One region of the Streptomyces sp. NPDC014006 genome, then DNA from elsewhere that is predicted to be linked to it. Evidence: riboswitches for the same ligand, from Rfam matches in the RefSeq annotation. Region 1 holds a riboswitch; each other region holds the start of a gene.
The links. Region 1 has a riboswitch for cobalamin ahead of ACF1GV_RS22095 (ribonucleoside-diphosphate reductase subunit alpha). Riboswitches for the same ligand answer to the same signal wherever they lie in the genome.

Region 1 (5,742 bases):
CGAGGTCTACGACGTCCATCTCGCCGAGGCCGAGGAGACCATCGAGACCTCGCTGGCCACCCCTCGCGAGGCCGGTCTGCTCGGCACCGACGTCGGCCTGCCGATGCTGATGCTCTCGCGGCACTCCTTCGACCGGCAGGGCGAGCCGGTGGAGTGGGTGCGGTCGGTCTACCGCGGGGACCGCTACAAGTTCGTGGCGCGCCTGAAGCGGCCGTAAAAGGCTCCGTCACATTCCGCCGGAGTCGCGGTCGGATAACGGTCCAGACCGTCAACGCCCGTTATGCGGACGAGGGGTTCCGTTCCTGCTGCACCTGACCTAGATTTCCTGCGCATTGCACAGGTGATCAGTGAGGGGACGGAACCGCGCGATGACGAATGCGCCAGATGTGTCCAGACCGGCGACGGTGACGCCCGTGCGCGTCGTCATCGCCCTCTGCCTTGTCGCGCCCTTCGTGGCGATGCTGTGGGTCGGAAGTTACGCGAAGGTGGACCCGGCGTTCATCGGGATCCCCTTCTTCTACTGGTACCAGATGCTGTGGGTGATCATCTCCACGGCGCTGACGGTGATCGCCTACCAGCTGTGGCGGCGTGACCAGCGCGCCCGTGCTTCCCAGAAGGGCGGTGCGGACAAGTGAATGACGGCGTGAACGGCGTCGCACTCGGCGTCTTCATCTTCTTCTTCCTGCTCGTCACCGTGCTCGGTTTCCTGGCCGCGCGCTGGCGCAAGGCCGAGAACGAGCACAGTCTCGACGAATGGGGCCTGGGCGGGCGGTCGTTCGGCACCTGGATCACCTGGTTCCTGCTCGGCGGTGACCTGTACACGGCGTACACGTTCGTCGCCGTGCCCGCGGCGATCTACGCGGCGGGCGCGTCCGGCTTCTTCGCGGTGCCGTACACGATCCTCGTCTACCCGCTGATCTTCACGTTCCTGCCCCGGCTGTGGTCGGTGTCGCACAAGCACGGGTACGTGACGACCTCGGACTTCGTGCGCGGCCGCTTCGGCTCCAAGGGGCTGTCGCTGGCGGTGGCGCTGACCGGCATCCTCGCGACGATGCCGTACATCGCGCTCCAGCTCGTCGGCATCCAGGCCGTGCTGGACGTGCTGGGTGTCGGCGGCGGCGAGAACACCAACTGGTTCGTCAAGGACCTGCCGTTGCTGATCGCGTTCGGCGTGCTGGCGGCGTACACCTACTCGTCGGGTCTGCGCGCCCCCGCGCTGATCGCGTTCGTGAAGGACGCGCTGATCTACATCGTCATCGCCGTGGCGATCATCTACATCCCGATCAAACTCGGCGGGTTCGACGACATCTTCGCCAAGGCGGCCCACGCGTTCAGCCAGGTCAACCCGAAGACCGGCAAGCCGCGCGGCGCGCTGGTGTCGGGTGAGGCTCAGCAGTGGACGTACGCCACCCTGGCTCTGGGCTCCGCGCTCGCGCTGTTCATGTACCCGCACTCGATCACCGCGACGCTGTCGTCCAAGAGCCGTGAGGTGATCCGGCGCAACACCACGATCCTGCCGCTGTACTCCCTGATGCTGGGCCTGCTCGCGCTGCTCGGTTTCATGGCGATCGCGGCCGGCATCAAGGTGCAGAACGGCCAGCTGGCCATCCCGCAGCTGTTCGAGGACATGTTCCCGGACTGGTTCACGGGCATCGCGTTCGCGGCGATCGGCATCGGCGCGCTGGTCCCGGCGGCCATCATGTCCATCGCGGCGGCGAACCTGTTCACGCGCAACATCTACAAGGACTTCATCAAGCCGGACGCCACGCCGAAGCAGGAGGCACAGGTCTCCAAGATCGTCTCCCTGCTGGTGAAGGTGGGCGCGCTGGTCTTCGTCCTCACGATGGACAAGACGGTCGCCATCAACTTCCAGCTGCTGGGCGGCATCTGGATCCTGCAGACCTTCCCGGCCCTGGTCGGCGGCCTGTTCACGCGCTGGTTCCACCGCTGGGCTCTGCTGGCGGGCTGGGCGGTCGGCATGGTCTACGGCACCCTCGTCGCCTACGGGGTACCGTCGCCCACCAACCCGGGCCAGAAGCACTTCGGCGGCTCCGCGAAGGAGATCCCCGGCATCGGCGAGATCGGCTACATCGGCCTCACGGCGTTCGTGCTGAACGTGGTGGTGACCGTGGTCCTCACCTTCGTCCTGAAGGCCGTGAAGGCCCCCGAGGGCGTCGACGAGACCAGCCCGGAGGACTACACGGCGGACGCCGGCGACCCGGGCGTCCAGACCGAACTCCCCCCGGCCACGGCGGGCGCCGCAGGTCACTGAGAGCGGCATCGACGACGGGCCGCCGGAGAAATCCGGCGGCCCGCCGTCGTACCCGTGGGGCACACTCGCCGTCATGGACATCGTGATCCGGCCCGTCGCACCCCGCGAACACGCCGCCCTCGGTGAGATCACCGCCCAGGCCTATCTCCAGGACGGACTCCTGGACTTCGCCGCGAGCGACCCCTACCTCGGCGAGCTGCGCGACGTCGCCAAGCGCGCCGCCGCGGCCGAGGTCCTGGTCGCCACGGCGGACGACACCGTCCTCGGCGGCGTCACCTTCGTTCCGGCCGGCGGGCCCATGGCCGACGTCGCGCGTCCCGGCGAGGCCGAGATGCGCATGCTGGCCGTCGCCCACGCGGCCCGCGGCCGGGGTGTCGGCGAGGCGCTCGTACGGGCCTGCGTCGAGCGGGCCCGGGCCGTCGACGGCTGCGGGCGGCTCGTCCTGTCGACCCAGCGGACCATGCACACCGCCCACCGCCTCTACGAACGGCTGGGCTTCGTCCGTACGCCGGAGCGGGACTGGAATCCCCTGCCGGAACTCGACGACATCACCCTTCTCACCTACGAGCTGACGCTGTGAAGCCACCGGGACACAACATCTGGGGGTGACACGACAGCCCGGCACTAGATGTATGCTCATGCTCGCTGTCGCCGCAGGGGAATCCGGTGCGAATCCGGAACTGTCCCGCAACGGTGTACATGCGTGCTTCGCGCACGCTGGTTCAGTCCGAGGACCTGCCGACAGTGCACCCGGCCACCCGGCCGGTGTGCCCTGACGTCCGGGCCTCGTGGGATGGGCCGGTGGACGCGACGCCGCGTGCGCTCGTGTGCTGCCCCCTGCCCTCCGCAAGGCCCCGTGCCGAGCGAGGGAGAGCCCCACGTGACCATCGCGCCAGCCGATCCGGCCTCAGCCAGCCAGCGGGAGCACGACGGCCCCGGTGCCGCGCTGCTGCGCACCCTGACCGAGCTGACCGCCGACCTCCCCGACGCCGACCCCGGCCGGGTCGCCGCCGCCGCGCTGCGCGGCCGCTCGGCGCACGCCGACGAGGCGGAGCTGCGGGAGCTGGCCACGGAGGCCGCCGCCGGACTCATCTCCGAGGACCCCGCCTACTCCCGGCTCGCCGCCCGCCTGCTCACCCTCACCATCCGCGCGGAGGCGGCCTCCCAGGACGTCACGTCGTTCACCGGGTCGGTCGCCGTCGGCCACCGCGAGGGGCTCATCGCGGACCGGACCGCCGACTTCGTCCGGCTGCACGCCGAGCGGCTGGACGCGCTGATCGACACCCACGCCGACGACCGCTTCGGCTACTTCGGCCTGCGCACCCTGCACAGCCGCTATCTGCTGCGGCACCCGATCACCCGCAAGGTGATCGAGACGCCGCAGCACTTCCTGCTGCGGGTGGCCAGCGGGCTCGCCGAGGACGACACCCTCCGCTCCGCCGACGAGGTCGCGGCGCTCTACGGGCTCATGAGCCGCCTCGACTACCTGCCGTCCTCCCCCACCCTCTTCAACTCCGGCACCCGGCACCCCCAGATGTCGTCCTGCTACCTGCTCGACTCACCGCTGGACGAGCTGGACTCCATCTACGACCGCTACCACCAGGTCGCCCGGCTCTCCAAGCACGCCGGCGGCATCGGGCTGTCGTACTCCCGTATCCGCAGCCGCGGTTCGCTGATCCGCGGCACCAACGGGCACTCCAACGGCATCGTGCCGTTCCTGAAGACGCTGGACGCCTCGGTCGCCGCGGTGAACCAGGGCGGGCGGCGCAAGGGCGCGGCCGCGGTGTACCTGGAGACCTGGCACTCCGACATCGAGGAGTTCCTGGAGCTGCGGGACAACACCGGTGAGGACGCCCGCCGTACGCACAACCTGAACCTCGCGCACTGGGTCCCGGACGAGTTCATGCGCCGGGTGGGCGCCGACGCGCAGTGGTCGCTGTTCTCTCCGGCCGACGTGCCGGAGCTGGTGGATCTGTGGGGCGAGGAGTTCGACGCCGCGTACCGCAAGGCGGAGGACGCGGGGCTGGCGAAGAAGACGCTTCCGGCCCGTGAGCTGTACGGCCGCATGATGCGCACCCTCGCGCAGACCGGCAACGGCTGGATGACCTTCAAGGACGCCGCCAACCGCACCGCCAACCAGACCGCGCTGCCGGGCCACGTCGTCCACTCCTCCAACCTCTGCACGGAGATCCTGGAGGTCACCGACGACGGTGAGACGGCCGTGTGCAACCTCGGCTCGGTCAACCTCGGCGCGTTCGTGGCCGACGGGGACATCGACTGGGAGCGGCTGGACGCCACCGTCCGCACCGCCGTCACCTTCCTCGACCGCGTCGTCGACATCAACTTCTACCCGACCGAGCAGGCGGGCCGCTCCAACGCCAAGTGGCGCCCGGTGGGCCTGGGCGCGATGGGTTTGCAGGACGTCTTCTTCAAGCTGCGGCTGCCGTTCGACTCCCCCGAGGCCAAGGCGCTGTCCACCCGGATCGCGGAGCGGGTCATGCTCGCCGCGTACGAGGCCTCCGCCGACCTCGCCGAGCGCAACGGCCCGCTGCCGGCCTGGGAGAAGACCCGCACCGCACGGGGGGTGCTGCACCCCGACCACTACGACGTGGAGCTGACCTGGCCGGAGCGCTGGGCGGCGCTGCGGGAGCGGATCGCCGGGACCGGCATGCGCAACAGCCTGCTGCTGGCCATCGCGCCGACCGCCACCATCGCCTCCATCGCGGGCGTGTACGAGTGCATCGAGCCGCAAGTGTCGAACCTGTTCAAGCGCGAGACGCTGTCCGGCGAGTTCCTCCAGGTGAACTCCTACCTGGTCGCCGAGCTGAAGAAGCTCGGCGTGTGGGACGCCCGCACCCGTGAGGCGCTGCGCGAGTCGAGCGGCTCGGTGCAGGACTTCGCCTGGATCCCCGAGGACGTGCGGCGGCTGTACCGCACCGCGTGGGAGATCCCGCAGCGCGGTCTGATCGACATGGCGGCGGCGCGGACCCCGTTCCTCGACCAGGCGCAGTCCCTCAACCTGTTCCTGGAGACGCCGACGATCGGCAAGCTCTCCTCGATGTACGCCTACGCCTGGAAGTCCGGGCTGAAGACGACGTACTACCTGCGCTCGCGCCCGGCGACGCGCATCGCTCGCGCCGCCCGGGCGCAGGCCACCGTCCCCGTTCCCGTCCAGCAGGTGACCTCCGAAGAGGCCGTCGCCTGCTCCCTGGAAAACCCCGAGTCCTGCGAGGCCTGCCAGTAATGACCACCCGTAACACGAACCTCCTCGACCCGGGCTTCGAGCTGACCCTGCGCCCCATGCGCTACCCGGACTTCTACGAGCGCTACCGGGACGCCATCAAGAACACCTGGACCGTGGAGGAGGTCGACCTCCACTCGGACGTCGCCGACCTCGCGAAGCTGACGCCGGCGGAGCAGCACCTCATCGGCCGGCTGGTGGCGTTCTTCGCGACGGGCGACTCGATCGT
Region 2 (5,742 bases), on a different contig from region 1:
CGCGGCGGAAGCCGTCGGACTCCAGCGAGCCGTGCCAGTGGGTGCCCCAGGTCTGGCCGACGCGGCAGCCGTCGAGGAAGGGCTCCCCTCCCGTCACGGAGGCGATGCCGTGGTGGATCTCGTACCCCTCGACCCGCTCGCCGAGGGCTTCCCCGCTCGGCCGGGTCAGGGTCTTCTCGCGGGCGAACCGCACCCGCACCGGCAGCACGCCGAGCCCGTCGACGGCACCGGCGCGTGACTCGACCTCGTCCTCGATGTGTTCACCGAGGATCTGGAAACCACCGCAGATGCCGAGCACGGGCCGCTGCTCGGCGGCCCGGCGCACGAGGGCGTCGGCCAGGCCGCGTTCGCGCAGCCACTGAAGCGCCCGCACCGTCCCGCGGGTGCCCGGGATCACCACCAGGTCGGCGTCGGCCAGCTCCTCCGGCCGGTCCACGAACCGCACGACCACGCCCGGTTCGGCGGCCAGCGCGTCCACGTCGGTGAAGTTGGACATCAGCGGGATCGCGCAGACGGCGACCCGCAGGACGTCCTCGCCGACGGGCGGGGAGACGGCCGACTCGCGGACGGTGCCGCGCAGGGACACCCTGAGGCCGTCCTCCTCGTCGATACCGAGCCCGTGCCGGAAGGGCAGGACGCCGTAGGTGCGCCGCCCGGTGAGGCCGTGCAGCATGTCCAGGCCCGGCTCCAGCAGGGAGACGTCGCCGCGGAACTTGTTCACCAGGAAGCCGGCGACCAGTTCCTGGTCCTCGGGTGAGAGCAGGGCGAGCGTGCCGAAGAAGGACGCGAAGACGCCCCCGCGGTCGATGTCGCCGACGACGAGCACGGGCAGCCGCGCGCCCCGCGCGATGCCCATGTTCACGATGTCGGTCCGGCGCAGATTGATCTCGGCCGGTGAGCCGGCCCCCTCGCAGATCACCGCGTCATACGTGCCCCGCAACTCGGCCAGGCACTCCAGGACCGTCCCCAGCAGCTTCTGCTGGCGTCCGCCGTGGTAGCCGCGTGCGCTCATCTCGCCCACCGGCTTGCCCAGCAGCACCACTTGGCTGCTCTGCTCGCCGCCGGGCTTGAGCAGCACCGGGTTCATCAACGCGGTCGGCTCGATCCGGCAGGCCTGGGCCTGCATGGCCTGCGCCCGCCCGATCTCGGCGCCCTCGCGGGTGACGAAGGAGTTCAGGGACATGTTCTGCGCCTTGAAGGGCGCCACCTTCACGCCCTGCCGCACCAGCCACCGGCAGATCCCGGCGGTGACGACGCTCTTGCCGGCGTCGGAGGTGGTGCCGGCGACGAGGAGACCGCCGTTCATCGATCACGCCCCTTCCCGATGACGTTCATCGATTGCGCCCCTTCCGGATGAGGTGTGCGCCCGCGCACACGCCGAGCGCCAGCCAGCTCACGCGCCGGGACAGCCGTACCGCCCGCGCGATGTCCTCGGTCCCGACGGCGCGCCCCCGCGGGTTCAGCACGGGCCGGTGTTCCACGCGCCCGCCGTACGACAGGGTGCCGCCCAGCCGCAGGCCGAGCGCGCCCGCGAAGGAGGCCTCCACGGGGCCCGCGTTGGGGCTCGGGTGCTTCACCGCGTCCGCCCGCCACGCCCGTACGGCGCCACGCCGGTCCGGGCCGGTGAGCACGGCGAGGGCGGCGGTCAGCCGGGCGCCCGGCCAGCCGGCCACGTCGTCGAGGCGGGCGGAGGCCCAGCCGAAGCGCCGCAGCCGCGGCGACTTGTGACCGACCATCGCATCCAGGGTGTTGACGGCCCGGAACCCGAGCAGCCCGGGCACCCCGCCGACGGCGCCCCACACCAGCGCGCCCACGACGGCGTCGGAGGTGTTCTCGGCGACCGACTCGACCACGGCCCGGGCGATCCCGTCGGCGTCCAGCGCCTGGGGGTCACGGCCGCACAGATGGGGCAGCCGGGCCCGCGCCGCCTCCACGTCCCCGGCTTCCAGGGCGCGCCCGATGGCGCCGGCCTCGCGTGCGAGGGAGGTCCCCCCGACCACGGACCAGGTGGCGGCGGCGGTCAGCGCGACCGAGGCGGCGGGGGAGCGGCGCACCGAGCGGGCGGCCACGGCCCCGAGCGCGACGGCGCCTCCGGCGCAGACGGCGGTGTGCAGGGCGCCCCAGCCGCGGTGGTCGCGCCACAGGGTGCGCTCGACGGCGTCCGCGGCCCGTCCGAACACGGCGACCGGGTGCCCGCGGCGCGGATCACCGAGGAGGAGGTCACCGAGGAGGCCGGCGGCGGCGCCGTACGCGAAGACGCGTTCGGCTCGCATCGGGCTCAGCCGGCCGTGGGGTCGAGCGGAGCGTCGCTGATGGGCCTGGTCCTCAACCGGCAGCCGCGCATGGCGTCATGTCCTCACTCAGGGTGTCCGCGCCCTGGTTAGAAGGAGATTCGGCGGTGAGAGTTCCTGGCTCCCGGGGTTGCACACCCCGGTGACAGTGGCGGGACCGCGCCGGACTTCCACCGGCTTCCTCTCCTGCACGCCGCAAACTTGGCTCCGGCAGTCCACCACGGCTGTCAGAGGGCCGTCAACTTGCCCTTGACCTGGGGCGGAGGAGTGTGGGCAGGCCCACACGGAGGCGACCTGCCAGGTCACAAAGGAACGCGGGGTGCCGCTCGGGCACCCCGCGTTTTTCGTTGACGAGGCCGGTCAGGCGACGATCAGGCTGATGCCGTACGCCACCGCCGCCGCGCACGCCGCGAAGCAGGCGTACGCGCCGGTGACCGCGAGGGCGGCCGAACCGCCCTGCGCCTGGACCCGCTCGCGGCGGGACAGGCCCATGATGCCGAGGGTGAACAGGGCCACCAGACCCACGGTGACCATGAGGCTGACACCGAAGACGGAGCCGAGGGCCGCCCAGTCGATCTTCATGCTGCTTCTCTTCCTTCGTACCCGAAAGCGGCGGTCAGACGGCCGGGGCCGGGTTCGCGGTGGCCGGCTGCTCCGCCGTCGCGGCGGCGGGGGCGGGGATGGTGGCCGTCAGGCCGTCCGTGACCGCCGGGCCGGCGGCCGGAGGCGGGGTCACGGCGGCGATCGCGGTGGTGACCACGCCGGCCGGCTCCTCCTCCACGGCGTTGACGTTGGTGTGGTCGACGACCTCGCGGCGGGAGACCTTCCAGATGCCGAAGCTGGCGGACACCAGGAAGACGGCGACCAGCGCGGTGCCCCAGGCGCCGAAGCCGGTGACGTACTCGGCGAGCGCGCCGACCAGCGCGGCGGCCGGCAGGGTCAGCACCCAGGCGACGAGCATCCGGGTCGCGGTCGACCAGCGCACCACGCCGCCCTTGCGGCCCACGCCCGCGCCCATCACGGAGCCGGAGACGACGTGCGTGGTGGACAGCGAGAAGCCGAGGTGGGAGGAGGCGAGGATGGCGGTGGCCGCGCTGGTCTGGGCGGCGAAGCCCTGCTGCGGCTGCATGTCCGTCAGGCCCTTGCCCATGGTGCGGATGATGCGCCAGCCGCCGATGTAGGTGCCGAGCGCGATGGCCAGGCCGGCGGAGAGGATCACCCAGGTGGGCGGGTCGGAGTCGGGCGCGATGGCGCCGCCCGCGACCAGGGCGAGGGTGATGATGCCCATCGTCTTCTGCGCGTCGTTGGTGCCGTGGGCGAGGGAGACCAGGCCCGCGGAGGCGATCTGGCCGGCCCGGTAGCCCTTCTCGGCGGCCTTGCCGTCGGCCTTCTTGCCCAGCGTGTACGACAGACGGGTCGCGACCATCGCCGCGACGCCGGCGACGACCGGGGCGGCGACCGCGGGCAGCAGCACCTTGGTGACGAGCACGTCACCGTGGACGGCGCCGAAGCCGGCGGAGGCGACGGTGGCGCCGATCAGACCGCCCATGAGGGCGTGCGAGGAGCTGGAGGGCAGGCCCACGAGCCAGGTCAGCAGGTTCCAGAGGATCGCGCCGACCAGGGCGGCGAAGATGACCTCGGGACGGATGCCGCTCTCGTCGACGAGACCCTTGGAGATCGTGTTGGCGACCTCCACGGAGAGGAAGGCGCCCACGAGGTTGAGGGCGGCGGACATGGCCACGGCGATCTTGGGCCGCAGCGCGCCGGTCGAGATGGTGGTGGCCATCGCGTTGGCGGTGTCGTGGAAACCGTTCGTGAAATCGAACGCGAGAGCGGTGACGACCACAATCGCGAGGATCAGCGAGAAGCTTTCCATTTACCCAGGCATTCGTTCGAAGTCATTGGCGGGTCGAACGTAGGTAACGCGGGTGAACGGAAGGTGAACTGGGCCGGGCGTCTCGATGTCGGAAAGAGGGGGTCGCTGCTCCGTTCCCCCGCCCACGGCCCGGGCGGCACACGGGCCGGGTGCCCGGCGCGGGGCGTCGTGGCCGTGCGCGGGTCGGAGAAGGAGATTTCCGTCACCCGGGACTGGCAGGATCGCGGCATGACGGAGCAGCGGTGGGAGCGGCAGGGCGGACGGGTGGCCGACGAGGGGGACGACGCCGAGCGGGAGGCTCTGGCCTGGGCGGATCTGGTCGCCACGGCGCGCCGGACCGTCGCCGACGGTCTGGTCGTCGGCACCTCCGGCAATGTCTCGGTACGCGTCGGTGACCTGGTGCTGGTCACGCCGTCGGGCGTGCCCTACGACCGGCTGCGGCCGCAGGACCTGACGGCGGTCGACCTCGACGGCCGGCAGGTGCGCGGCTCGCTGGTGCCGACGAGCGAGCTGCCGATGCACCTCGCCGTATACGGCACCACGGACGCCCGGGCCGTGGTGCACACGCACGCCGTCCACGCCACGGCGGTCTCGACGCTCGTGCCGGAGCTCCCGCTCGTCCACTACATGGCCGCGGCCCTCGGCGGCCCGGTCCGCGTCGCCCCCTACGCGACGTACGGCACGCAGGAGCTGGCCGAGAGCATGCTGCGGGCCCTGACCGGCCGCACCGGCTGCCTCCTGCAGAACCACGGCACGATCGCCTACGGCGCCACCCTGGACCAGGCCTACGACCGCACCGCCCAGCTGGAGTGGATGTGCCGGCTGTGGCTGACCGCGTCCTCGGTCCCCGGCCTCGCCCCGAGCCTGCTGACCGAGGAACAGCTGGCGGAGGTGGGGGAGCGGCTGCGGGGGTACGGGCAGCGGGGGTGACGGGGGCCGGGTGAGCGCGGCGCGGTGGCGGCGACGCCCGGGTTGATCACTGCGCATGTCGCTTCCGGTGGCTTGGGACGGACCACGCCGGGAAACTGGTTCCCGTGCGCACTGTCAAAGCGACGGCCGCTGCCGTCACCGCCGTGATGGGTGCCGGGGCCGCAGCCGTGGTCGCCGGCCGACTCGCCAGCGACGCCGCGCTCAAGGCGCCGCCGGGCCGGCCGCTGCCGACCGAGCCCCGGCTCACCGTGCACGCCACGGCGGCCGGCCGGATCGCGCTCACCCGCGACCTGGCCACCCTGCGCCCGGGTACCTACGGACTCGCCGGCGACGGGAGTCACGCGGTCGTGGGCCAGGTCCTGGACTCCGCCGAGCACACCGCCGACACCGTCGTACGCCGTCTGGAGCGCGTCACGCACGGCACGCTGGAACCGGGCGACAAAGTGTGGTTCACCGCGAACCTGCACGTCGGCGACCCCCGGGCCGCCCTCGGCCTGGAGCACGCCGACGTCGACGTGCCCGGGGAACTCGGCCCGCTGCCCGCCTGGTTCGTACCCGCCGCCCGGGACACCTGGGTGATCGCCGTGCACGGCCTCGGCACCACCCGGGAGCTCCCCATGAACGTCATGGGCATGCTGAACCGGT
Region 3 (5,742 bases), on a different contig from region 1:
TCCCGGTCCCCCTGCCCGGCGACCCGTCGCCGACGGTGCGCTAGCCGAGCCACACGGTGGTGTCCGGGCCGAGCCGGCCGTCCTCCAGGGGTGCGCTGGTCAGCAGCACCTCGCCGGCCGGCAGCGCAACCGTGCGCTCCGACAGGTTGGCGACGCACCGCCAGCCCTCCGACCGGGTGAAGGCGAGCACACCGTCCGGGACGTCCTCGGCCCACCGCAGCTCCTCGCCCTGCGCCAGCTTGCGGCGCAGCTTCAGCGCGGCCCGGTACAGCTCCAGCGTCGAGCCCTCCACGCCGTCCTGCGCCTGCACGGCGTACGACGCGAAGGACGGCGGCTGCGACAGCCAGGCGCCGCCCGCCCCGAAGCCGTACGACGGGCCGCTCACCGTCCACGGCAGCGGCACCCGGCAGCCGTCGCGGCCCTTGCGGACATGGCCCGTCTGCTCCCAGATCGGGTCCTGGAGCACCTCGGCCGACAGGTCGGCGACCTCGGGCAGCCCCAGCTCCTCGCCCTGGTAGAGGTACGACGAGCCGGGCAGCGCCAGCATCAGCAGCGTCGCGGCGCGGGCCCGGCGCAGCCCGGCCGCCGGGTCGATCCGGGGCGCGTGCCCGCCGGACAGCAGCCAGGCGTTGTCGTCGGTGCCCGGTGGCAGCATCAGCCGGGAGGCGTGCCGCACGACGTCGTGGTTGGACAGCACCCAGGTGGCGGTGGCGCCGACGGCACGGGCGCCGGCCAGCGACGCGGTGATGACCTCGCGCAGCGCGTCCGCGTGCCAGGGAGCCTGCAGAAACTCGAAGTTGAACGCCTGCCCGAGCTCGTCCGGCCGGGCGTACAGCGCGCGGCGCTCCCCCGGCACCCATGCCTCGGCGATGGCCGCGCGGGGCGGGGAGTAGGCGTCGAGCAGGCGGCGCCAGTCCCGGTAGATCTCGTGCACCTCGTCGCGGTCGTAGAAGGGATGGCTGCCCGGGGGCAGCACCGTCAGGGCCGCCTCGTCGCTCAGCTCGGGTGCGCCGAGGTCGCGCAGCGGCTCGCTCAGGTCCTTGGCCAGGGCGTGGGCGACGTCCACGCGGAAGCCGTCCACGCCCCGGTCGGCCCAGAAGCGCAGCGTGGCGAGCAGGTCGGCGCGCACCTCCTCGTCGGCCCAGTTCAGGTCGGGCTGCTCGCGGGCGAACAGATGCAGGTACCACTGCCCGTCCGGCACCCGCTCCCAGGCGCTGCCGCCGAACACCGACTGCCAGTCCGAGGGCGGCAGCTCCCCGTGGACACCGCGGCCGTCCCGGAAGACGTACCGCTCGCGGGCGCGCGAACCCGGCCCGGCGCGCAGGGCCTCCTGGAACCAGGCGTGCTGGTGCGAGGTGTGGTTGGGGACGATGTCGACGACGAGCTTCAGGCCCAGCCGGTGCGCCTCGGCGACGAGCGCGTCGAAGTGGTCCAGGCTGCCCAGGCGCGGGTCGACGGCACGGTGGTCGGCGACGTCGTAGCCGCCGTCGGCGAGTTCGGAGGGGTAGAACGGGCTCAGCCACAGCGCGTCGACGCCGAGCGCGGCCAGGTGGGTCAGGCGGTCGGTGATCCCGCGCAGGTCGCCGAGACCGTCACCGTCGGCGTCGGCGAAGCTGCGGGGGTAGACCTGGTAGACGACGGCCTGCCGCCACCAGTCGGGGTCGCGGGAGGAGAGATCGGGCACGCGGTCTCCGTTCGCCGGTTCGGGCACGACAGGGAGATGACTGTCCACTTCACCCCGAAAGGGAACGTGCCCGTGTGGGCGCGGGTCAGGCGCCGTCGGCGGTGCACCGCGCGAGCAGGGTCTGCACGTCCGGGTCGACCACCCGGTAACGGACCACCCGGCCCTGCTTCTCCCCCGCCACCGTCCCGGACGCCCGCAGCAGCCGCAGGGCCTGCGACACCGCGGGGTCGTTCATGCCCGTCGCGATCGCCAGGTCGGACACCGCGAGCGGGCCGGTGCGGTGCAGGGCGAGCAGGAGGGCGAGCCGGTTGGGGTCGGCGAGCAGCGAGAAGCGGTCGGCCCAGGCACGCACGTGGGCGGCGTCGCCGATGGCCGCGATGGCGTCACAGACACGGTGACCGTCGATGGTGCGGCGGTCGGCGCGGTCGGGGGGCACGAGGTGCATGCCCGCATTCTCCCGCCCCGATTGTGATCTTGCATACCTGCACAGCTGTGCAGGTATGCAGAAGACCCTCGGCCCCCCTACCGTGGGCGGGCCGTGGTGTTCGGGAAGCCGGTGGGAAACCGGCGCGGCCCTCGCCACTGTGATCGGGGAGTTCTCGTCCCGTCCGGCTCACGCCGGGCCACTGGTCGTACGACCGGGAAGGCAGGGACGGCGGACGCATGACCCGGCAGCCAGGAGACCGGCCACGGCAGCTCACGAAGAGATCCACGAGGTGCTGGAGCGTGACCGGATGACCTTGCCCGACCCTGCCCCGACGACGACCGCGAAGGCCACCTTCACATGGCGCCGCGAGGACACCGTGAAGACCGCCGGGCTGATGGCCGCCATCGCCGCCCTGCACGTCGTCGCCTTCGGGATCCTCTTCCTCCTCGTCGTACCTGGCCACTACGAGGTCGGCAGCAAGGCCTTCGGCATCGGCCTCGGCGTCACCGCCTACACCCTGGGCGTGCGGCACGCCTTCGACGCCGATCACATCGCCGCCATCGACAACACCACCCGCAAGCTCATGGCCGACGGCAAACGCCCGGTGTCCGTGGGCTTCTGGTTCGCGCTCGGCCACTCCAGCGTCGTGATCGTCCTCGCGGTGATGATCGCGGCCGGCACCCAGCTCGCCGACCGGGTCACCAACGAGGGGTCCACCACCCACCAGGTGCTCGGCTTCCTCGGCACGACCGTCGCCGGTGCCTTCCTGTACCTCATCGCCGCCCTCAACCTGGTCGCCCTGTTCGGCATCCTGAAGGTGTTCCGGTCGATGCGGGCGGGCACGTACGACGAGTCCGAGCTGGAGCGGCACCTGGACTCGCGCGGGTTCATGAACCGCTTCCTCGGCCGCCTCACCCGCTCGATCTCCCGGCCGGGCCAGATGTATCCGCTCGGCTTCCTCTTCGGCCTCGGCTTCGAGACCGCCACCGAGGTCACCCTGATGGTGATGGCCGGCTCGGGCGCGGCCGCCGGACTGCCCTGGTACGCCATCCTGTGCCTGCCGCTGCTGTTCACGGCCGGCATGTGCCTGTTCGACACCCTGGACGGCACGTTCATGAACTTCGCCTACCAGTGGGCGTTCTCCCACCCGGTCCGCAAGGTGTTCTACAACCTCGCCATCACCGGCCTGTCCATCGCCGTCGCGTTCGTGATCGGCACCATCGAGCTGGTCGGCGTGCTGCACGACAAGTTCGGCCTGAGCGACGGCGTCACCGGCTGGATCGCCGGGATCGACCTGGACAGCGTCGGCTACCTCATCGTCGGCCTGTTCGTCCTGGTGTGGGCGGTGGCGCTGGCGTACTGGAGGCTGGCCAGGGTGGAGGAACGCTGGACGGCCTCCGCCGCCGACTAGCGCTCGACGGTCTCCAGGTACAGCCTCACGTACCGGTCGACGTCGACCTCCAGCGCCACGTCCACCAGGGGCTGTTCGCGGGCGCCCTCGTGGATCTCGGACTCGCCGGGGCGCGGGCGCCGGTCGACGACCGTCTGCCCCCGGCCAGGACCCGGGGCCAGCGACACCTCCACCGGCAGCAGCCGCGTCGTGATCCCCGCCGGATCGGCGACCGCGCACACCGCGCCCGCGTCGCCGAGGCCGCCGGCCTCCTCCGCCTCGGGCTCACCGCCCTGCGTGGTCGGCCGGTGGGCCAGCAGGTCACCGGCCAGCCGGGTCCCGGGCTCACTGCTCGCCCGCATCCGGTGCACATCGCTGCCCGGCACCACGACCCGCATGAACACGTCCAGGCCGTACATGGTGATCGGCACCCCCGCGGTCAGCAGGATCGCCGCGGCCTCCGGGTCGTGCCAGACGTTGAACTCCGCGACCGGCGTGGCGTTGCCGGTGGTGACCGCGCCGCCCATGAAGACGATCCGCTCGATGTTGCGGGTCACCTCCGGATGGGTGCGCAGCAGCAGCGCGATGTTCGTCAGCGGCGCCGTCGGGATCAGGGTCACCGGCCGCTCGCTGGCGAGGATCTCCCGGCGCAGCAGCGTCACCGCGTCGACGTCGGCGGGCCGGCGCCCCGGCGCGGGCAGCCCCAGATCGCCCATGCCGTCGTGGCCGTGCACATGCCGGGCCGAACGCGCCGGCTCGATCAACGGCCGCTCGGCACCCCGCCCCACCGGGATCTGCGGCGCCCCCGCCTGCTCCAGCACGGTCAGTGTGTTGCGTACGACCCCGTCGACGTCCGTGTTCCCGGCGACACACGTCACCGCGCGCAGATCCAGACCGGGATGACGTACCGCGAACAGCAGGGCGAGGGCGTCGTCGACACCGGTATCGCAGTCGATGATCACGGGGATGGGTTGACCGGCCACCAGGAGCTCCTTCCGTCGTCCCCCGACGATAAGCGCCCCGGCGGCTCAGCCCCACAGCTCCATCCCGCGCGCCCCGACCACCTCCGCCACCCGCCGCACCAGCTCCGCCACGGGCACCTGCCCCGCCCGCCGCCCGTCCCGCAGCCGCAGCGACACCTCCCCGGCCGCGTCCTCCCGGGCACCGATCACCGCCTGGTACGGCACCAGCCGCGCCGCCCGGATCCGCGCCCCCAGGCTCCCCTCGACCGCGACCTCGGCCCGCAGCCCGGCGGCCTCCGCCCGCTCCACGACCTCACGGGCCCGCCCCTCCTGCTCCGCCGACACCGGCAGCACGACCAACTGCACGGGCGCCAGCCAGGCGGGAAAGGCACCGCCGTGCTGTTCGAGCAGGTGCGCGACCACCCGCTCGACACTGCCGATGACACTGCGGTGCACCATCACGGGCCGGTGCCTGGCCCCGTCCGCGCCGACGTACGACAGGCCGAACCGCTCGGGCTGATGGAGGTCGATCTGCACGGTCGACAGGGTCGACTCCCGCCCCGCCGCATCGGCCACCTGCACATCGATCTTCGGCCCGTAGAACGCGGCCTCGCCGACGGCCTCCTCGTGGTCGATCCCGTCCAGCACCTCCCGGAGCATGCCGGTGGCGCGCCGCCACAACTCGGGGTCGGCGACGTACTTGCCGCCCTCCCCCGGCAGCGACAGCCGGTACCGGGCGCCCCGGATGCCGAGGTCGGCATGGGCGCGGGCGATCAGCTCCAGAGCGGCGCGGGCCTCACCGACGGCCTGGTCGAGGGTGCAGAAGATGTGCGCGTCGTTCAGCTGAATGGCCCGCACCCGGGTGAGACCCCCCAGCACCCCGGACGGTTCGGAGCGGTACATGCCGCCCAGCTCGGCCAGCCGGTACGGCAGTTCCCGGTAGCTGCGGGACCGTGACCGGTAGACGAGCGCATGATGCGGACACAGACTGGGCCGCAGCACGACCTCCTCCGCCCCCAGCCGCATGGGCGGGAACATGTCGTCGCGGTACAGCTCCCAGTGCCCGGAGATCTCATACAGCTCCCGTTTGCCGAGAACGGGCGAGTACACGTGCCGGTAGCCGGCGGCGCGCTCCACGTCCCGGACGTAACTCTCCAGGGTGTGCCGCACGACGGCCCCGTCGGGCAGCCAGTACGGCAGTCCCGCCCCGATCAGCGGGTCGGTGCCGAACAGGTCCAGTTCGCGGCCGAGACGGCGGTGGTCGTGCATGGCAGGCTCC
Region 4 (5,742 bases), on a different contig from region 1:
CCTCGAAGGCGAAGTGTCCGCCCGTGTGCTCACCGGTCAGGCGGAAGAAGTGCGCGACACCGGCGACGTCTATCAGCTCGCCCTCCGCAGGGCGGCGCAGCAGCGGACGGGCCGCGGCCCGGGAGTGATCATCTGTCATGGGGGCATTGTGGCTCAGGGGCGTGTCCCCCGGTCCCTCAATCGGCGTGCGCCCGCGGGAGACGGAGAGGGAACAGGAAGACGCGCGCGCCCCGTGCCGGCAGGACGGTCACGGCAGAGTCCGTTCTGAACGGGCCCGGGACGCGACCAAGCCGCCGACACGGTGACACGGTGACGCCGCGACGCGGGCACCCTCCGGCACACGCCCGGGCGGCTGCGGCGGCGACATGCGCCGGGCAGCTCCCCAGGTCTCTCGCACGGGCAGAACGGCGTGGCACAGTGGCTCTATGTGCGGCCGCTTCGTCTCCACCCGCAGTCCGCAGGACCTCAGCCACCTCTTCGACGTCGCGCAGTGGCGGCCCGACGAGACCCTGGCGCCCAGCTGGAACGTCGCCCCCACCGACGACGTCTACGGCGTCCTGGAACGCGCCCCTCGCGCCGAGGGCTCCGGCGCACCCCCGCGCAGGGAGCTGCGGCCGTTGCGCTGGGGGCTGGTGCCGTCCTGGGCCAAGGACCCGTCCGTCGGCTCCCGGATGATCAACGCGCGCATGGAGACGGTGCACGAGAAGCCCGCGTACCGCCGCGCCTTCGCCCGGCACCGCTGTCTGCTCCCCGCCGACGGCTTCTACGAGTGGACCGAGGTCAAGGACGCCTCCACCGGCAAGAAGCGCAAGCAGCCGTACTTCATCCACCCCGCCGACGGGCAGATCATGGCGCTGGCCGGTCTCTACGCGTACTGGCGCAACCCCGAGGTCGACAACGACGACGACCCCGCCGCCTGGCTCACGACCTGCACCATCATCACCACCGAGGCCACCGACGCGGCCGGCCGGGTGCACCCCCGCATGCCGCTCGCCCTCACCCCGGACCACTACGCCGCCTGGCTCGACCCCCGTCACGACGACGCCGAGGAACTGCGCGCCCTGCTCACCCAGCCTGCCGGCGGTCATCTCGACGCCCGCCCCGTCTCCCCCGCCGTGAACAACACCCGCAACAACGGTCCGCAACTCCTGGACGAGGCCACGCCGTAACCCCGCCGGCAAGGGCTGAGGACCTGCCGTAGCCGCGCCAGAGGGCTGAGGACCTGCCGTGGCCTGCCATGACGCCGGCTGTGCGGCCCGCACCGGCGCGGAAGCCGCGCGCCGGACGGGTGCTACTTTCGCACCCACACCCATGACCGCCACAGCCGGAGCAGCCAGGTGACCAGCCGTGTTCTCTTCGTCTCGCCCGCCTCGAGCCCGTCGCTGCGGCAGGCCCGCTTCGACGACGGTGACGCGATCGACGACGTGGGGGCGGCCCGGGCCCGGGCCGCAGCGGGGTCCCTTCCCCCTGCCGCCCGCGTGCTGACGTCGCCGAGTGTGCGCTGCCGGCAGACCGCGGAGGCGCTCGGCCTCGACGGCGCGCGGACGCCGGAGCTCGGGGCCTGGGACGTGGGCCGTTGGCGCGGTCTCACCCTGGACGAGGTGGGCGCCGCCGAGCCGGAGGAGGTGGCCCGTTGGCTCGCCGATCCCGACAGCGCGCCGCACGGGGGTGAGTCCGTGCACGAGTTGTGCACGCGGGTCGGCCACTGGCTGGACAGCGCACGGGACTTCGACGGCCGTACGGTCGCCGTGGTCGAGCCGGAGGTGGTTCGGGCCGCCGTCGTGCACGCCCTGGGGCTGGGCGCGGCGGCCTTCTGGCGGCTCGACGTACCGCCGTTGGCCGTCACCGAGCTGAGCGGCCGCTCGGGACGCTGGAATCTGCGGCTCGGGCGGCACCTGGCCGCGTCGGACACACCTTCCCCACGCTGAGTGCGGCCCGGATGCGACGAAGGGCCCTGCGGATAGTTCCGTAGGGCCCTTCGTCGTCCGGAACGAGTCAGTGCGTGGCCGGAACCGTTCGCCCGGTGTCGGCCTTCGCCGGCCTGGGGTTCAGCAGGCGTTCGGCCAACTCGCCGAAGAGCAGGCCGAACCCGGCCCACATCGCGGTCTGGATGCCCAGCGCGGAGAGCCGGAACCGCCACAGCAGGGCGGCCGGGAAGTCCTTCGGCACCTCGTTGACGACGGGGAGGAACTGGTAGGCCAGGCCGATCACCGCGGCGAACGCGGCCACCGCGACGACGGTCGCCCACCAGGTGCCCAGGACCGCCGTGAGCCGCTTGCCCACCAAGGTGGCGGCGACCGCGAGGAGGACGCTGAGCAGCATCATCAGGAAGTAGAGGGTGGTCCGCTTGCCGATGGTGTCGGGGTCGCCGACCGACGGCGGATTGGCCGGGTACTTCAGGAACGGCACGACGTAGACGGTCAGGAGCGCACAGCCGGACAGCAGCAGTGCGGTGGCCCGCGGACCGAAGCGGCCGACCCGGCCGAGGGCGAAGGCGTACGCGAGCGCGGCGATGCCGCCGAAGGCGACCCCGTAGACCAGGACACCGGTGGCGAGACCGGCGGTGGACTGCAGGGACCGGGAGACGGCCTCCATCTCGTGCTCATGGGAGTGGGCGCCCTCGAAGGCGATCGCCTTGTCGACGCTGGGCTCACCCAGGAGGTAGGCGACGACGAGGGCGAGCACGCCGGCGGCGAGGCCGGCGAGCATGCCCCGCACGAGAAGGTTTCTTACCGTTGCGGAGTTCATGGGTGCGCGGCGTCCCTGGCGTCAGTGGCAGGGGAAACCGAGCAGGTGGCGGGCGTCGTGCACCCACTCGTGGACGTCCGTGCCGTCGAACACGGCGGTGGCGCCCTGCTCGGCGCCGACGAAGTACAGCAGGACCAGCATCAGGACGCCGGCGAAGACCGCCCAGGGGGCGATCGCCTTCAACGGCAGCGTGGCGGGAACAGCGGGGGTGGTGGCAGTCGGCTGGGCGACGTGCTGGGCCATGGCGGGGCCTCCTCTGGGAGTTCGCGTCCCATCTCGGTGGTGCACTGGACGACGGCCACGGGTCTGACTCGCGAGCACCCCTCCTCAGGGCTTCGCACACAGTGGCGCGACCGTGCCGGATTCCCACCGGCTTCCGTCTCGCCGTCGTCGATTCGGACAGACCGTACCGCGTGACGCGTCCATGGCCAAGACGGCCTGGCCCGGCGTGATCTTCCTCTCGGACCGGGCGGGGGCGACGGGGCCGGGGCGACCGGCCGGGGGCGGCGGACTGAACCGGATGGCGGGCCGGCTGTTCGAGGGACGGATCAGGCGGCCTTCTGCGAGGCTGCCGCGTCGGGATGCAGATCGTCGAGGGTGAGCCGGTGGGCCGGAGGGTCCGGCAGGACGACCCGGTGGGTGGTGCGCAGGTCGGGGCCGACGTGGAGGAGCTCACCGGACTCCATCGGGCGCCAGTGCGGGTTGTCGTCCATGCGCTCGCTGGCGACGATGACGGCGGGGTGGTCGGCGAGGGGTGCCGAGTGGACGCGCATCCGGCCGTCGCTGCCGCTGTGGTCGAGGTGCCTGCTGCCGTGCTGGCCGCCCGCCGGGCGCTGCAGGACGTACAGGCCGTGGGTGTCCGGGTAGCGCAGTGCCCACAGCTCCTGTGGGCTGATGAGGATCAGGTTCATGGCGTAGACGGGCAGGCGCGCGGCGATCCAGCGGGCGGCCTGCCGGATGCCGGTGGTGACGTCCCCGTCGTGTCGTCGGGTCTCCCGGCTGATCAGGGCGAAGAAGCGCTCGGAGTCGGTGTCGCCCCGGACCAGTGAGCGGTCCTCCCCCAAGTGGTCGTCGAGTGCGTCGAGGCCCTCGATCACCCCGTTGTGCGCGAAGAGCCGCCCCGCCTGCTCGAAGGGGTGGGTGTTACGGACGTCCAGGCTGCCGGTGGAGGCGAAGCGCACATGGGCGATGAAGGTCGCCGACTCCTCCTGCCGGGCCTCCCGTGCGAAGGCGCGGTCGCGGTAGGCCGCGATGGGTGCCTTGTCGACGCGGGGGGTGCCGTCGGCGGTGAAGTGGCCGAGGCCGGTGCCGTCGGGGTCGCGGTGACTCTGCTTGCTGAGACTGTCGGGGGCGTCCAGGAGCCAGAAGGTGGCGTACGTCCGTCGCGGAGCGCTGCTGAGGCCGAACAGGCGGCACACGGGAACCTCCTCCGTCGGGGCCCTCCGCGGCTCGCGGGGGCGGGTGGGGGCCCCGGCCGAGTGCCCCCACCCGCCCCGGGTACGCGTCAGGCCCAGGGGGTGGTTACGGCCCAGCTGGTGTCGTCGGCCCAGAGTGCGGCGTTGTCCCAGGCGTGGGATCCTCCGTCACCGGCGATGTAGACGGCGTGTTCGTAGTGGCGCACGAAGTCGCCGGGGTAGTTGGCGGACCGGAGCGACACGCCCTGCCCGTTGTGACCGGCCTGCGGGCAGAACGTGGCGTCCTGCCGGGACAGCGCGCTGCTGTCGATGGTGTCGACGCGCAGCCGGAAGTCGTAGTGGCGCAGGTACTGGCCCGGTTTGTCGGCGGACTCGAAGGAGACGCAGGAGGCGTCGCCCAGACCGGCCCGCACGATCCAGGTGGCGGCCGCCTTGTCGGCGGAGGAACTGGAGGACGACACCGCCGAGATGGCCGCGTTGCTGTCCGCGCTGTCGTGCCGGAGGTACTCGCCGGTGCAGCAGGACGTGGTGGCCCGCAGCGATACCCTGGCGCCCGCCGTGAGGCCGCCGGCCGGTGCGGGGGCCGTGTAGCCGACCGCGTTGATGTCGGCCTGCACGGCGTTCTCGGTCGCGTCCGACGGGTAACCGGAGGTCATCACTCCCTCGTAGAAGGTGCCGGCGGATCCATTGCTGTTGTCGCCGCCGATACCGAGGATGATGGCGCCTTCCTTCTTCATCGGGTTGTAGCCCGAGGCGTTGGGGCGCGGTCCGCTGTAGTAGGTGGACAGTCCGCCGGACTGCGCATTGCCGGCGCGGATGGCCCACTTGTTCGAGCCGCCCTTGACGATCGCGGTGAGGAACCGGTGGCTGACGCTGGGATCGTTCGCGTTGTAGCCCGGATTGACGCCGGAGAAAAGGCCGTTCTCCAGGTCGGCCATCACCCAGGGGCCGTTGCCGGTTCCGTAGCCCCACACCTTGATGTTGCCGAAGTAGATGGCCTCCATCGTGCCGTTGCCGTTGTCCCGGCTGTTGGTCTCGGCGTTGCCGTAGTCGAAGCAGCAACCGCCGTTGTAGTGGCTGCCGTCGAGGATCGCGTACATGCCCTCCGGCTGGTCTCCGGTCGCGATGCCACTGGTGTGGTTGTTGCGGTAGCCGGTGCCGGGGGCGATGAAGACGCCGTATGCCTTGTGGCCGCCTACGGTGACCGGCGCGGCGGACGCTTCGGCGAGGTTGTCGTATCCGCCGGCGGCAGGGCCGGAGAACCCTCCGGGCGGTGCCTGGGTGAGGTGGTTGCCGCGGCCGGACTGGTCGTAGATGACGGTGATGAGGCAGCTCGTGCCCGCGCAGAAGGAGTCCTGGGCGGCGGCGTCGGCGTAGCCGCCCGCGCCGAGCGCGCCGATGTCGCGGGTGGCGCCGTCCGAGGCGCGTTTGACCTGGTAGAGGCGGCCGCCGTACGCGGAGTACAGGGCGCGGGTCGTGCTGTGCGCGGCCACGCAGGGGGTGCCCCCGGAGGCGTAGAGGTCGCAGGGGCGCGTGCCGGCGGCCGCGGCTTGCGCGTCGGCGGAGGCGCGGCCGCCGA

Region 2: another riboswitch for cobalamin. It lies ahead of ACF1GV_RS06175 (cobalamin biosynthesis protein); the one in region 1 lies ahead of ACF1GV_RS22095 (ribonucleoside-diphosphate reductase subunit alpha).
Region 3: another riboswitch for cobalamin. It lies ahead of ACF1GV_RS13670 (HoxN/HupN/NixA family nickel/cobalt transporter); the one in region 1 lies ahead of ACF1GV_RS22095 (ribonucleoside-diphosphate reductase subunit alpha).
Region 4: another riboswitch for cobalamin. It lies ahead of ACF1GV_RS30385 (CbtB-domain containing protein); the one in region 1 lies ahead of ACF1GV_RS22095 (ribonucleoside-diphosphate reductase subunit alpha).

Annotation. Positions count from the first base shown of each region.
Region 1 covers NZ_JBICAJ010000006.1:255,264-261,005, forward strand. The annotation lists gene ACF1GV_RS22075 (GntR family transcriptional regulator) at 1-217, shown strand, start outside; gene ACF1GV_RS22080 (DUF3311 domain-containing protein) at 369-635, shown strand; gene mctP (monocarboxylate uptake permease MctP) at 632-2,272, shown strand; gene ACF1GV_RS22090 (GNAT family N-acetyltransferase) at 2,346-2,852, shown strand; cobalamin riboswitch at 2,898-3,030, shown strand; gene ACF1GV_RS22095 (ribonucleoside-diphosphate reductase subunit alpha) at 3,153-5,516, shown strand; gene ACF1GV_RS22100 (ribonucleotide-diphosphate reductase subunit beta) at 5,516-5,742, shown strand, end outside.
Region 2 covers NZ_JBICAJ010000001.1:1,350,412-1,356,153, forward strand. The annotation lists gene ACF1GV_RS06170 (cobyric acid synthase) at 1-1,306, opposite strand, end outside; gene ACF1GV_RS06175 (cobalamin biosynthesis protein) at 1,332-2,273, opposite strand; cobalamin riboswitch at 2,380-2,526, opposite strand; gene ACF1GV_RS06180 (hypothetical protein) at 2,652-2,873, opposite strand; gene ACF1GV_RS06185 (anion permease) at 2,908-4,167, opposite strand; gene ACF1GV_RS06190 (class II aldolase/adducin family protein) at 4,396-5,097, shown strand; gene ACF1GV_RS06195 (alpha/beta hydrolase) at 5,202-5,742, shown strand, end outside.
Region 3 covers NZ_JBICAJ010000003.1:315,425-321,166, forward strand. The annotation lists gene ACF1GV_RS13655 (DUF4142 domain-containing protein) at 1-44, shown strand, start outside; gene ACF1GV_RS13660 (glycoside hydrolase family 13 protein) at 41-1,732, opposite strand; gene ACF1GV_RS13665 (ArsR/SmtB family transcription factor) at 1,770-2,129, opposite strand; cobalamin riboswitch at 2,207-2,391, shown strand; gene ACF1GV_RS13670 (HoxN/HupN/NixA family nickel/cobalt transporter) at 2,419-3,522, shown strand; gene ACF1GV_RS13675 (nucleoside hydrolase) at 3,519-4,484, opposite strand; gene thrS (threonine--tRNA ligase) at 4,530-5,742, opposite strand, start outside.
Region 4 covers NZ_JBICAJ010000010.1:152,976-158,717, reverse strand. The annotation lists gene ACF1GV_RS30405 (cupin domain-containing protein) at 1-139, opposite strand, end outside; gene ACF1GV_RS30400 (SOS response-associated peptidase) at 426-1,169, shown strand; gene ACF1GV_RS30395 (histidine phosphatase family protein) at 1,338-1,928, shown strand; gene ACF1GV_RS30390 (CbtA family protein) at 1,996-2,748, opposite strand; gene ACF1GV_RS30385 (CbtB-domain containing protein) at 2,770-2,991, opposite strand; cobalamin riboswitch at 3,028-3,171, opposite strand; gene ACF1GV_RS30380 (class II glutamine amidotransferase) at 3,297-4,166, opposite strand; gene ACF1GV_RS30375 (alpha-L-arabinofuranosidase B) at 4,253-5,742, opposite strand, start outside.